Regions from separate parts of the Dactylosporangium sp. NBC_01737 genome, predicted to be linked through region 1. Evidence: riboswitches for the same ligand, from Rfam matches in the RefSeq annotation. Region 1 holds a riboswitch; each other region holds the start of a gene.
What was found. A riboswitch is a leader RNA that binds a small molecule or an ion and turns the genes downstream of it on or off. The one in region 1 is predicted to bind cyclic di-AMP.
Positions count from the first base shown of each region.

Region 1 (2,196 bases):
TGCATTGTCGGCGGCTTCGACTTCTCGCAAATCGCCCAAATCGCTGCGCTGCGCCGATCGGCGTCGATCGGTGCCGGCCCCGCTCATGATCGAAGGACCGGACTGGTCGTCCGGGCGACCGCGGCTGTCCTTCGATCACGGGGCGGGGCCGGAAGATCGCCGTCCGAGCGTTGGTACTACCCGGTCTAGTGATCGATGGTTTCGTTTTTTGGCCAGCGGCGGTGTTGTAGCACCGAATGCTGCGCCCGACGGCGCTGGATCATGTGAGTGCGGAACTACGGCACGGACGGTGACCGGGCTACCGGTCGCGCTGCCGCAGGCTGCGCGGAACCACCAAGGCCGCAGCCGTGATGGATTTTCTATTACGGGCATGACAAACACGCACGCGAAGAGCAACCAGCGCATCGGAGCTGCCCGAGAAAAGCGGAAAGCCCGGCCGCCGGCGATCGGCGACCGGGCTGAGCGTCAGTGCGGGCGGCACGCGCCAGGCGTTACGCGCCAGGCGTTACGCGCCCCGGGCCGCACCCTCGTCGCCGGCGGCCGCCGTCTCGGCGGGCACCGCCTCGGGCGACGCGTCGTCGAGGGCCGGGGTCAGCTCCGGGGAGATGACATCCGTGATGGTGCTCTCGCGCAGGTGCCGGTTGTTGCGCGGCTCCTGCCGGGTCTTCGCGTCGTTCAGCCGCCGGCGCAGGTCGTCGCGGACGTCGTTGAGCGCCGCGTGCAGATCCTCCTCCGCCGAGGTCGTCACGATCTTCTGCTGGCCGGCGATCCAGCATTCGAGGGTCACCTTCTGCCCCCGGGCGGCGCGGTCCTTCACCGACACCTCCAGCTCGGTGGCGTCGACGGGGAACGCGGCCAGGCGGCTGTCGAGCGTGGCGAACTGCTCGGCGATCCAGGCCCTGTCCCCCAGAGAGAAGCCGGCACCGACGCGCAGGCAGTCCTCGACGGTGGCCGGTGTGCTCGTAGCACTTCTCGACATGTCCGAGACCCCTTCCGTTGCTTACCTTGACGATCACCGCATACCCCGCGATGACCCTGTTCATGTCCCCCAAACCTTCCTAGGAGGCTAGCCTACCACCCCGAAACCGCCCGGCTGCAGAACGCCGCCGGGACGTTACCGAGGGTCCGCAGGGGGATGAAATCGCAGGTGGTTAGGGTCGGCGGCGGCCCGCTCGTAGGCACTCACCGTGCCGGCGCGGCCGCCGCTGAGCCGTGCTCCAACGGGCCGGGGAACCAAGTTTCTGGGGTGAATCCGCGCTTTTTGCGCGGTAGGGGCGACTGTTCCGTCCCGAATCCGTCAGCTCACCCGGTAAGCGGCCGATGGAGGGAACAGTATGTCCAGACCTCCGTGGATCGTCGCCGTCGTGACGGCGCTCGCGATCCTCCTGACCCCGACCGTGGTGCTCGGCACTGCCTCACCGGCGAACGCCAGTGAGGGCGGCGACCCGGCGCTGATCAAGAAGCTCGACGAGACCAACCGCGCGTACATCGACGCGCAGAACGCCCTCACCGCGTCGTTGCAGCGGCAGAAGGACCTGGCCGCGCAGCAGACGGCGATCGAGCCGAGGTACGCGAAGCTGCACGAGGAGACCCAGTCCATCTCGATCGCGGCGTATCAGAACGGCGGCGGGCTGCGCAGCGCGGCGACGCTGCTCAACAGCGGGACGCCTGGGGCGTTCGCCGACCGGGTGAGCACGCTGGAGGTCATCGCGCGCGGCAACGCCGAGCAGCTGCGGCAGGTCGCGGCGCTGCGGGACGAGCTGAGCAGGACGAAGGCGACGATCGACGCCGAGGTCGCCAAGCAGCAGGCGAGCATGGCGGTGATGTCGAAGCAGAAGGCCGAGCTGGAACGGGCCCTCGCCCAGTCCAAGGACGCCGTCGACGCCTCCACCACCTTGAGTGGCGGCACCACGAGCAAGGCGGCGGAGCCGGCGCCTCGCAGGGCCGACGGATCCTGGCCCACCGAGTCGTGCGCCACCGACGACCCCACCACGAAGGGATGCCTGACCCCGAGGACGTTGCACGCGCTGCAGCAGGTACAGAAGGCAGGCTTCACGCACTTCGTGTCGTGCTGGCGTCCGCCGGGCGAGCCGTATGAGCACCCGAAGGGCCGGGCCTGCGACTTCGCCGCCGACGCGAAGGGCTTCGGCGGGGTGGCGACCGGCGCGTCCAAGGAGTACGGCACGCAGCTGGCCG
Region 1 covers NZ_CP109153.1:12,942,072-12,944,267, forward strand. Annotated here, with positions in the region: gene OHA72_RS59735 (HPF/RaiA family ribosome-associated protein) at 506-979, opposite strand; cyclic di-AMP (ydaO/yuaA leader) riboswitch at 1,194-1,331, shown strand; gene OHA72_RS59740 (coiled-coil domain-containing protein) at 1,335-2,196, shown strand, end outside.

Region 2 (2,196 bases), 3.1 Mb from region 1:
ATCGATGGCGCGATCTGGCCATCCGGGCGGCCACCGCCGTCCTTGGATCACGAGCGGAGGCGACGTCGGCCGGGGGTCGCCTCCCGGCCTGCATGATCGAAGGCTGGATCCGGCTACCGGGACAACCACCGGCGTCCTTGGATCACGAGTGGAGGCGACTCCGGTGGGGGTAGCCTTCGCGGCCTGCTTGATCGAAGGATGGGGCTGGCTACCGGGACAGCCATCCCTGTCCTTGGATCACGGGCGGAGGCGACCGAGGCAGGGGCGGCCATGCCGTTTCGCGGGTCGTGAGCGGCGTCGACCAGGTTGGCGCGGCCGGCGGATCGCGGGCAGCGGCGGCGCCATCCGGGGCGACGTCCCGGATGGCAGATCGAAGGACGGAACGCGGTCGGCGCCGTCCTTGGATCACGGGCGTGGACCATCGGTGGAAGAACGGCAAGCGCGGCCGGGTGTCATTTGTGCGCATTCACTACTCTGAAGATTGAATAGCGGCGCATTGCGGCATTCCGCCGCATCCGGGGTGGTGACACTGCGCGATCGGTAGGTTGCGTAGAACAATGGTCGCGGGCAGACGGTTCCGGAAGCGTGAAAGCATTTTAGTGATTTCCATCACGTCGATTTCTTTCGGGACGCTTAGGCGACCTGCTGGGGTGGTGCCGTTTCGAGAGGTGTGTCACAGCACCGCACAATCGGTGCGCTGCGCGGGCGAATCGCCCTGGGTAGGCTGGCCGTCGGTCTCGTCCGACAGGCACCGCTCCCCGCGGTGCCGGGCGCGACTGCCGCCTAATCGCCGGCTCGACACCGGCGAATCGGGGACCCAACCGTAACTGGGGTGAATCCGCGGGCAACCGCGGTAGGGATCGTTCCGTCCCGAACCCGTCAGCTAACCCGGTCGGCGGCCGACGGAAGGAACAACGAGCCAGATGTCATCACGACATCCCGGTCGGCGGATTCTCGCCGTCCTGATGACGGCCGCCGTCCTTTGTGGGATGGCTGCCGCACCGGCCGCCGCCGAGCCGGGCGACGACACAGGCGACGAGGGTTCCAACGCGACCCTCGCGCAGGTCCTCGACGAGAGCACCCGTGGCTGGATCGAGGCCAAGGACAAGTTCGACGCGTCGGTCAAGAACCAGGCCGATCTGACCGCCAAGCTCGCCGTGACCGAGGCGGAGCTGGCCAGGGTCACCGAGCAGGTCTCGGCGATCGCCGTCGCTGCGTACCGGACGGGGCCGCTCACCACGTTCGTGGCGCTGATGGATTCGGGCAGCCCGACCGGGTTCGCGGAGCGCGCCGGCTCGATCGACGAGATCGCCCACCACAATGACAACCTGCTGCGCGACCTCAACCAGCTGAAGAAGGACCAGGCGGCGCAGAAGGCCGCGCTGGAGGCAGAGGTCAAGCTCCAGCAGGAGCAGGTCGCGGTCATGGCCGCGAAGAAGAAGGAAGCCGAGAAGGGCCTGGCCCAGGCGGGCGGGCCGAGCAACGGCTTCGTCTCGGCCAACCTGCCGCTCGCGCAGCCGTCGCCGCGCAACGCCAGCGGTGGCTGGTCGGCGGAGTCGTGCAAGGTCAACGATCCCACCACCACCGGCTGCATCACGCAGCGCACGCTGCACGCGATGCAGCAGGCGCAGGCGGCCGGCTTCAAGCGGTTCGTCTCGTGCTACCGGCCCAGCGGGCCGTATGAGCACCCGAAGGGTCGTGCCTGCGACTTCTCGGTACAATCGAAGTCCGGCTTCGGTGGTGTCGCCGCCGGCGAGGACAAGGTCTACGGCGCCAATCTCGCGACCTATTTCGTGAAGAACGCGGACCGGCTCGGCGTCATGTACGTCATCTGGTTCAAACAGATCTGGACGCCCGCGGTCGGCTGGCACCATTACAGCGGCGTCGGCGGGGATCCCTCCAGCGACCACACCAACCACGTGCATCTGTCCGTGCTGTAAGACCCTCACGTCTGCGGACGGCCGGCCGATAGGGCAACTGTCGACCGGCCGACGCAGGTGAGGGGATTTCTCGTGAAGCACCGACTCGTGACGCGCAGCGACTTCGACGGCCTGGTGTGCGCCGTGCTGCTGCGTCACCTGGAGCTCATCGGCGACATCACGTTCGTGCACCCCAAGGACGTCCAGGACGGCGCGGTCGAGGTCGGGCCGAACGACATCCTGACGAATCTGCCGTACGCGCCGGGCGCCCACATGG
Region 2 covers NZ_CP109153.1:2,139,329-2,141,524, reverse strand. Annotated here, with positions in the region: cyclic di-AMP (ydaO/yuaA leader) riboswitch at 779-914, shown strand; gene OHA72_RS09350 (coiled-coil domain-containing protein) at 990-1,940, shown strand; gene OHA72_RS09345 (DHH family phosphoesterase) at 2,013-2,196, shown strand, end outside.
Region 2: another riboswitch for cyclic di-AMP. It lies ahead of OHA72_RS09350 (coiled-coil domain-containing protein); the one in region 1 lies ahead of OHA72_RS59740 (coiled-coil domain-containing protein).

Region 3 (2,196 bases), 1.5 Mb from region 1:
CCATGGCGACCGGGTTGAGCATGGTGCCGCCGGCCGCCTGCAGCGCTCGCGCGCCGATCAGCCAGCCGATGCCGGGCGCGAGGCTGCACGCCAGGGAGCCCAGCCCGAAGGCGATCAGCCCCAGCCGGAAGACCCGCCGCCGGCCGACCCGGTCCGCGAGCGACCCGGCCATCACCAGGAAGCTGCTCAGCACCAGGGTGTACGCGTCGACGGTCCACTGCAGGCCGGACACCGGGGAGTGCAGGTCGCGGCCGATCGCCGGCAGCGCCACGTTGACGATGGAGATGTCCATCACGACCACCACCATGCTGGTGCAGCACACCGCGAGCACCAGCATCCGGCGCCGCCGGTCCGCGTGCGTCATGTCGCTCATCACGCGACGCTAAAATCTAGAGCGTGCTCGAAGTCAAACCGCAGCCCGGCCTCAGCATCGCCGAGGCCGCCCGCCGCACCGGGGTGAGCGTGCACACCTTGCGCTACTACGAGCGGGCCGGCCTGGTCGTCACCCCGGTCGACCGCACGGGCGGCGGCCAGCGCCGGTATCACGACCTCGATCTCAAGTGGATCGTGGTGTGCACGAAGCTGCGCGCCACCGGCATGCCGATCCGGTTCATCCGGCGCTACGCCGAGCTGGTGGCCGCCGGACCCGGCAACGAGGAGGAGCGGCTCGCGCTCATGGAGTCGCACCGCGCCGACGTGCACGCCCGGCTCGCGGAGATCCAGGAGAACCTCAAGCTCATCGACCACAAGATCGACGTGTACCGCGGGCGGATCGCCGCGGGCGACGCCGATCAGCTCTGGGCGCCCAGCCGCCTGACCGGCACCCCGTAGATGATCTGCAGCTCCTCGCCAAGTCTTCGTTAAGTGTGGCTTAGATCGAGGCCCGGCGGTCTGTGCGGCCGCTACGTTTGGCCTGGCTGCCGGATGTCGCCCGCCCCGCCGGGGTGGCCGGGCAGCCGCCGCCGAGTCGTCGGCCGCGCGTCGCTGCATACGGGCGACGGTCGATGAGCCGGGGAACCACCAGGTTTCCCATGGGGTGAATCCGCGCCGCGGCGCGGTAGGGCGCGCCTTCTTCTCGCCCGAATCCGTCAGCTAACCCGGTAGGCGGTCAAAGGAAGAAGGACTGTGCCGTGTTCAACGGACGCACGACGCTGCGTGCCGCGGTCGTCGCGCTGGCGGTGTCGGCGCTGATCGCTCCGGCCTGCGCCGCGCACGCGGATCCGACGCCGGAGGAGCTCCAGGCCCAGATCGACAAGGGCAACAACGAGGTCGAGCACATCGTCGAGCAGTACAACAAGGTCAACGGCGACCTCGAGGCCACCCAGGCGGCGATCACCAAGCTGCAGGCCGACCTGGCACCGCTGCAGGCGACCATGGAGGCCGCCCAGGTCACCGCCGACACGCTCGCGGTGAACGCCTACAAGACCGGTGGCCACCTCGGCACCTGGTCGCTCATGCTCGGCGCGAGCTCCTCGGGTGCCTTCACCGACCGCGTCGGCACCCTCCAGCAGATCTCCCACAGCCAGCAGCGCGACCTGGCCGCGTACACCGCGGCGAAGGACGCCTTCAACGCCGAGCAGCAACGGCTCAACGAGACCCGTGCCGCGCAGAGCCAGCAGAAGATCGAGCTGGAGACCCGCCGCAAGAAGATCGAGGGCGACATCGCCCGCCTCGACGACCTGCAGCGCAAGGCCGAAGCGGCCGCCGCTGCCGCAGCCGCGGCGGCGAAGGCCAAGACGACCACCACCGCGGCGCCCCCGGCACCCGGCAAGCCGCCGGCGGTCTCCGGCACGGCCGGCAAGGCGGTCAGCTACGCGTGGGCGCAGCTCGGGAAGAAGTACGTGTGGGGCGCCGCCGGACCGAACACGTTCGACTGCTCCGGGCTGACCATGATGGCGTGGAAGGCGGCCGGGGTGTCCCTGCCGCACAACGCCGCGCAGCAGTGGCAGAAGGTCCGCCACATCTCCCGCAGCCAGCTCGCCCCGGGCGACCTGGTGTTCTACAACGGCCTCGGGCATGTGGGCATCTACATCGGCAACAACCAGATCATCCACGCCCCCAACAGCCGCACCGTGGTGAAGGTCGCCCCGGTCGACATCGACACCCTGTACGGCTACGGCCGGGTGTCCTGACGTCCGGCAGGACCTGCACCGGCCCACCGGCCGCCTGCGCCCCCCGCAGCGCCGCCGGTGGGCC
Region 3 covers NZ_CP109153.1:11,481,433-11,483,628, reverse strand. Annotated here, with positions in the region: gene OHA72_RS52915 (MFS transporter) at 1-373, opposite strand, end outside; gene OHA72_RS52910 (MerR family transcriptional regulator) at 397-831, shown strand; cyclic di-AMP (ydaO/yuaA leader) riboswitch at 973-1,122, shown strand; gene OHA72_RS52905 (C40 family peptidase) at 1,131-2,132, shown strand.
Region 3: another riboswitch for cyclic di-AMP. It lies ahead of OHA72_RS52905 (C40 family peptidase); the one in region 1 lies ahead of OHA72_RS59740 (coiled-coil domain-containing protein).

Region 4 (2,196 bases), 1.4 Mb from region 1:
TGTTGCGGCTCTATGACAGCCAGCGTTTGCGACGCTTGTAGTGCTTGACGTCGCGGAAGGACCGCTCGGCCCGTCCGAGGTAGAACTCGCGGATGTCGTCGTCGGCGAGCAGTTCGGCGGCGGGTTTGTCGAGCACGACCTTGCCCGTCTCCAGCACGTATCCGTGCTCGGCGATGGACAGCGCCATGGTCGCGTTCTGCTCGACCAGCAGCACGCCGGTGCCGGCCCGGTTGATCTGCACGATCAGGTCGCGGACCTGCTCGACCAGGCGCGGCGCGAGGCCGAGGCTGGGCTCGTCGAGCAGCAGGTACGCCGGGTCGGACATCAGGGCCCGCCCCATCGCCAGCATCTGCTGCTCGCCGCCGGAGAGGTATCCGGCGATGCTGCCGCGCCGCTGGGCGAGGACGGGGAAGAGGCTGTACATGCGGTCCATCGCCTCGGCCCGTCCTTTCGGGCGGGTGTGGGCGCCGAGCCGCAGGTTCTCCTCGACGGTCAGCTCGGCGAACGTTCTTCGCCCCTCCATCACCTGCGACACGCCGCGGCGGACCACGGCGGCCGGCCGGAGCCGGTGGATGGGCTTGTCGTCGAGCGTGACGGCGCCCTTGGTGATGGCGCCGTCGTGCACGCCCAGCAGGCCCGACAGGGCCCGCAGCAGCGTGGTCTTGCCCGCACCGTTCGCGCCGAGCAGCGCGACGATGCGTCCGGGTGGCACCTGCAGGCTGACGCCGCGCAGCACCAACATCACGTCGTCGTAGACGACCTCGAGGTTCTGGACACGCAACATGGGGGTGACGCTCCTCCGGGGGTGTTCGGAGTGGGCGAACTATGTGCATCGTCGGTGAATAAAGTTACGTGTATTTAACCGGGTATCAGAGCAGAATCAAGCCCCAATTGTGTGTCCGTCAACACCATCTTCTGTGGCGCATCACCGTCCGATGTGGACCGACAACTCGCCGTGATTCGGACTTTTAGGGTAATAGATATAGAACGACACGCGTGGGTTTCGCTTCGCTGGTGATCACGTTAAGTTAGGTCCGGCCTGCCCGGCAGTCCGTCGCCCACCCCGGGCGGCGCCGTGCAAGCGCCGCCGAGTCGAGCGCCCATGGCGCTGTCGAGCCGGGGACCCAGGTTCCTTGGGGTGAATCCGCGAAGCCGCGGTAGGGCGCACTCTTCCCGCCCGAACCCGTCAGCTAACCCGGTAGGCGGTCGGTGAATGAAGGGTCATCCCTTGTCCGCTGGACACCGCGCCAAGCGGTCACTGCTGCGTTCCCTGATCATCGGGGCCGTCGCGCTGGCCGTCGTGGCGCCTGCGAGCGTCGCCAAGGCCGATCCCACAGCTGCCGAGATCCAAGCCCAGCTCGAGAAGGCGGGCGACGAGCTCGAAGTCACGATCGAGGCCTACAACAAGATCAATGAAACGCTTGCCGCCACTCAGGCGGAGGCCGCCACCGTCCAGGCGAAGATCCAGCCCCTCGCGGACAGCATGGCCGCGGCCAACTCCGACGTCGACGTCATCGCCATCGCCGCGTTCAAGGGCTCAGGCAACATGGTGAGCCTCAACGTCATGCTCAGCGCGCAGTCGTCGGACACGCTGATCGACCAGCTCACCACGCTGCGGCAGATCAGCAAGCACCAGCAGCGCGCGATCGCCGAGTATTCGGAGGCCAAGTCGAAGCTGGACGACGAGAAGAAGAAGATCGACGACACGCTCGCCGCGGAGAACGCGCAGAAGGCCGAGCTGGAGACCAAGAAGAAGAAGATCGAGGGCGACGTCAAGAAGCTCGACGCCCTCAAGCGGCGCGCCGCCGCGGCCGGCAGCACCGGATCGACCGGTGTGAAGGTGTCCCTCGGCGCCGAATGCACGAGCCCGGCGAACTCCGCCGTCGCGTTCGCCTGCGCCCAGCTCGGCGAGCCCTACAAGTGGGGCGCCGCCGGACCGGGCAGCTGGGACTGCTCGGGCCTCACCATGGGTGCCTGGAAGGCGGCCGGCATCACGCTGCCACACAACGCCAACGACCAGTGGCGCTCGAGCAGGGTCACGCACGTCTCGCGGTCCGCGCTCTCGCCGGGAGACCTGGCGTTCTTCGGAGGATCGTCGCCCAGCCACGTCGGCATCTACATCGGCAACGGCAAGATGATCCACGCACCGACCACGGGCCGCAACGTCGAGGTCGCCTCGGTCGACCGTTCCAACAC
Region 4 covers NZ_CP109153.1:433,481-435,676, forward strand. Annotated here, with positions in the region: gene OHA72_RS02005 (ABC transporter ATP-binding protein) at 11-784, opposite strand; cyclic di-AMP (ydaO/yuaA leader) riboswitch at 1,076-1,221, shown strand; gene OHA72_RS02010 (C40 family peptidase) at 1,229-2,196, shown strand, end outside.
Region 4: another riboswitch for cyclic di-AMP. It lies ahead of OHA72_RS02010 (C40 family peptidase); the one in region 1 lies ahead of OHA72_RS59740 (coiled-coil domain-containing protein).